2 regions of the Cohnella sp. GCM10012308 genome follow, and region 1 is predicted to be linked to the other one. Evidence: riboswitches for the same ligand, from Rfam matches in the RefSeq annotation. Region 1 holds a riboswitch; the other holds the start of a gene.
The links. A riboswitch is a leader RNA that binds a small molecule or an ion and turns the genes downstream of it on or off. The one in region 1 is predicted to bind glycine.

Region 1 (2,201 bases):
CGCAAGCTGCTGAGCAACACAGGCGGCCTGTCCGGCAAAGGTCCGGAGCCCGGCCCGCACGGCGGCATCGGGATTCGCTCCGTCGACACGGACCAGACGGATACGCTGGCCGCGGCCGAGCAGTGGCTGAAGGACCGCGGCTACGGCGAGCGCATCGTCACCGTCGCCGGCCCCGAGGCCGTCGCGCTGATCGACCGCCTGCGGGCGCAGGGCGCGGACGGGACGTCCGGCAGCCACGATCAGGAGATCGCGCAGTTGATGAGGCTGGCTGGCGCGGCGAAGGATGGGAAGTAGTTCGGAAATACTTCAAAGCAGACATTGGAAAAAGCCAGCAGACATAGGAAAAAGCCGCCAGGGAAGATCGCCTGGCGGTTCTTTGGCAGTAGCCTATAAAATTAGCGGCCTGCCCCCGACCGCCTGAACGCATTGCAGACCGCGCTAAATTCCAGAGTGACGCCGGCAGCGGTGCGCGATCGGACGATGCCTCCTCCTGTGCGCGATTCGCCTGCCGGAGGGGAACAGATGAATGCCTGCATATTTACATCCTTTTCCTGCATAACAGACTTTTGAACAAAAAAAGATGCGAATCTGCAGGCTTTGATCTCTTTCTCTTGCGATTTTCGGGTTTCGCAGCTAAATAGATGCTGATTTGCAGGCATTTTCTCTTCCGATCTTCAAATCGGCTGAAAGCCTGCACGGATGCAGGCATTTAGCTACTGGGTTACAGAAGGCCATAATTCATCCCCGCATCATGAAGCCGGCCGTTCCGAGCTTACAGCTTCAGTCATTGATCGTCTGCGTACAGTCTGACTACTTACTCGCAAGAAACGCCTCGTACTGTCCGGCATCCATCAGGCCCTTTACCGCCTCCGCGGGATCGCCTTCCACCTCGACCTCGACGATCCAACCCTCTCCGTACGGATCGGCGTTAACCTTCTCCGGCGCAGTCAGCAGATCCTCGTTCACGCGTACGACTTTGCCGTCTACCGGGCTGAACAGATCCGACACTGTCTTGACCGATTCGATCGTCCCCATCGGCTGGCCGGCCGCGAGTTCGTCGCCTACGCCGGGTAGCTCTACAAAGACGATGTCTCCGAGCAGACTCTGCGCATAGTCGGTAATGCCGACCCTTATGACGGTAGCCGTCGCCTCCGCCCACTCATGCTCCTCCGTGTAGCCCAATCCCGCCTTGATCTCGCTCATCTTCGTCATCCTCTCGTTTATGGTCGCACCGCTGTCTGCCGCAACAAGCGCCGAACGGCAAAAAAGGACAGAGCAACGGCAAGCTGCCGTATGCTCTGTCCCGGGTACCTGAGAGATTAGACGGGGCGTTCGCTCCGCCCTTACCCCTTTGGTGGCTGTTCGCTCTCTCCAGAGGCGCGTCGGATGGCGGTACTTTTACCTGAAAGTTTGATCCTGCGGCGGGCCGGCCGCGGACTTGCTCCTTCGGTGCCGCGCCAGTGGGCGCAGTCTCTCCCTGCCATCTTCATCCGCAATATTCGTTTGACACGGATAGCTTAATTCACGCGCGGCGTTAGTGTCAATATAGGTGACGCATTGTTGCAAAATTTCGACTCGCCCGAATACGCCGCATGATTCATCGCCGGCCGCAACGGCTCAAGACACGCCCGGAAAGCTGCCGTCACCGCCTGCGCCGCCGGAAGCACCCGTTACCGCCGCCTCCGTACCCGTCTCCATATAGATCTGCCGCAGCACGTCGATGCCGTCGAAGAGGAACCACTCTTCCATGATCTTTCCGGCCTTCACTTTGTAATGGTTCACGCCGAAGATCTCGATCGGCTTGCCGCTCGGCTTGCCGAAGTAGCCCATGCCCTCGTGCGTGCCCTGGATGCGCCAGCGGACCGCTACGTCCCAATCCAGATCGGAGCCGCGGCGGTTGCAGGTGATCCGGTCGATATGCGTCTTGCCGTTCGGGATCGAGGCGAAGAAGCTGATGAACATGCCCTTGATCTCCTGCGCGCCTATCAGATCGCGATTGCAGACGTAGTGGATGACCGCGCTCGGATCGTAGAATTCTTTTACATAATTAAACGATCTGCGCTCCCAAACCCGGTTGATCATCTCCAGCATAAAGTCGCCGATCTCGAACTCTTCGAACTGACGTGTGTACGGCACAGGCGGCAAGCCGATCTCCGCCGTCTCGGGGAACCCGAAGTGCAGCGGGGCGGTCAGCGTCTTGG
Region 2 (2,201 bases), on a different contig from region 1:
CGCGTCCTTGCCGATAAAGTCTTCCTTGTCCAGCTTGACGAAGAAGCCGACGCCCGCCTCCAGCGGGGTGATCGTGTCGGACAGCTCTTGCCCGTACAGCGGCAGGCGCGCTTCGAAGCGGAGCGTGTCGCGGGCGCCGAGACCGGCAGGCAACAGTCCGAGCGGTTCACCCGCCGCCATCAGCGCATGCCAGACGTCGCCTGCGTGCGCGGCAGGGACGTAGATCTCGAATCCGTCCTCGCCGGTATACCCCGTACGGGAGATCAGGGCGCTTGCGCCGGCGAGCGGCGTATCCTTTTTAAAGTGGAAGGAAGAGAGCGCCAAAACGTCCGGCGTCGCACCGGCAATCTGGAGAATATCGGCTGCGCGAGGGCCCTGAAGGGCGAGGAGGGCATAGCGGTCCGAAGCGTCTTCGAGCGACGCGTCCCCCGGCAGATGAGCTTGCATCCACGAAAAATCCTTGTCGATGTTGGAGGCGTTGACGACGGCCATGTAGCGGTCCGCCGAGATCCGGTAGACGAGCAGGTCGTCCACGACGCCGCCGTCCGGGTCGCACATCAGCGTGTACTGCGCCTGACCGTCCGTCAGCTTCGAGACATCGTTGGTCGTCACTCGCTGCAGGAAACGCTCCGCGCCGTCGCCCGTCACGATGAACTCTCCCATATGGGAGACATCGAACAGACCGGCGTGCAGGCGTACCGCGTCATGCTCCTTTTGAATGCCCGAGAACTGCACGGGAAGGTCCCAGCCGCCAAAATCGATGCAACGGACGCCGGGAAGCCCGGCATAGATCGGGTAGAGCGGGGTTCTTTTCAATTCGGACATGGTTGTTTCTCGCCTCCTTGATTGAAGCCATGGTCGGTATTTTAAAGCCTCAGTCGGTAACGCCGGACGCAAAAAAGGACAGCCGCAAAAAGAAAGCGCGCCCCCAGCCGAAGCTGCCTGCGTCCTCTTTTCGCTCTGTCCTTTGTACCTGAGAGTTACCTTAGGTCCGTTCTCGGAACCAAGTTTCCCCGTGGGTGATCCCGCGTCATGCTGCGGAATGCTCTCCAGAGTCGCGTCCGGCAAAGGTCCTTTTGCCTGAGAGATTCTCCTCGCTGAGAGGGTTACTCCTTCGGCGCCGCCTCCGAGTTCACGATGGGCGATCTCTCCCGTTGCCTTCATCCGCATTATGCTTTTGTCGTTACAGTCTATTCATACATGAGTCTGGGAGGAAGTGTCAACGGTAAAATGCATGTTATACTGAGGAAATCGAAAAATTCAGGGAGGGTCTCGACATGAACGGCAGCATGACTTTGGCGGATGCATTTAAAAACAGCAAGTATCCGGTCGTCGGCCACGGCAAACGGAACGTCCAGGTGTTGCTGGAGGCATTCGAAGGAACGGACGGGAACGCGAGCAGCGATATGTACGGAAAAGGAGAAACGATCGAGCGCTTTCAGACGAAAATGGCCGCTTATCTGGGCAAGCCCGAGTCGGTGTTTTTCCCTAGCGGAACGATGGCGCAGCAGATTGCGCTGCGGATTCACTGCGACGAAACGGGGAAGCGGAAGGTCGCCTATCATCCGCTCAGTCATCTGGAGCTTCACGAAGAGGACGGCTTGAAGGAGCTGCATCGGATCGAGACCGTGCTGTTGGCCGATCACGATCGGCTTATTCGTCCGGCGGACGTCCGACAGCTCGCAGACGACGTCGCATGCCTGTTGCTCGAACTGCCTCAGCGGGAGATCGGCGGCCAGCTGCCTCCTTATGCGGAGCTTGAGGAAATTTCCGCCTACTGCCGCAGCCGCGGCATCCGAATGCATCTGGACGGCGCGCGCCTGTTCGAAATATTGCCTTACTACGGGAAGTCTGCTGCCGAGCTCTGCACGTTGTTCGACAGCGTCTACGTATCTTTTTACAAAGGGCTTGGAGGCATTGCCGGTGCGATCTTGGCAGGAAATGCGGCGCTCGCCGAACGATCGAAGATATGGAAGCGGCGGCACGGCGGCGATCTGATCAGCTTGTATCCATACATTATCAGCTCGGATTATTACTTTGACCTGCGAATCGGCAAAATGGAACAGTATTACAAGGAAGCGATGGCGCTGGCCGAATTGTACAACGATTGCGGGGATGCGATACGTACCGTACCGTCGGTGCCGGTGTCCAATATGTTCCACGTCCATGCGGATCTGCCGAAGGAAGCGCTGGAATCGGTT

Region 2: linked by a shared signal. The riboswitch ahead of gcvT (glycine cleavage system aminomethyltransferase GcvT) and the one ahead of gcvH (glycine cleavage system protein GcvH) in region 1 are both predicted to bind glycine.

Annotation. Positions count from the first base shown of each region.
Region 1 is NZ_JBHRYU010000005.1:207,418-209,618, reverse strand. Features, by position in the region: gene ACFOTD_RS09090 (hypothetical protein) at 1-294, shown strand, start outside; gene gcvH (glycine cleavage system protein GcvH) at 811-1,203, opposite strand; glycine riboswitch at 1,297-1,377, opposite strand; glycine riboswitch at 1,381-1,490, opposite strand; gene ACFOTD_RS09080 (ester cyclase) at 1,618-2,201, opposite strand, start outside.
Region 2 is NZ_JBHRYU010000039.1:4,503-6,703, forward strand. Features, by position in the region: gene gcvT (glycine cleavage system aminomethyltransferase GcvT) at 1-825, opposite strand, end outside; glycine riboswitch at 959-1,055, opposite strand; glycine riboswitch at 1,059-1,164, opposite strand; gene ACFOTD_RS29440 (threonine aldolase family protein) at 1,278-2,201, shown strand, end outside.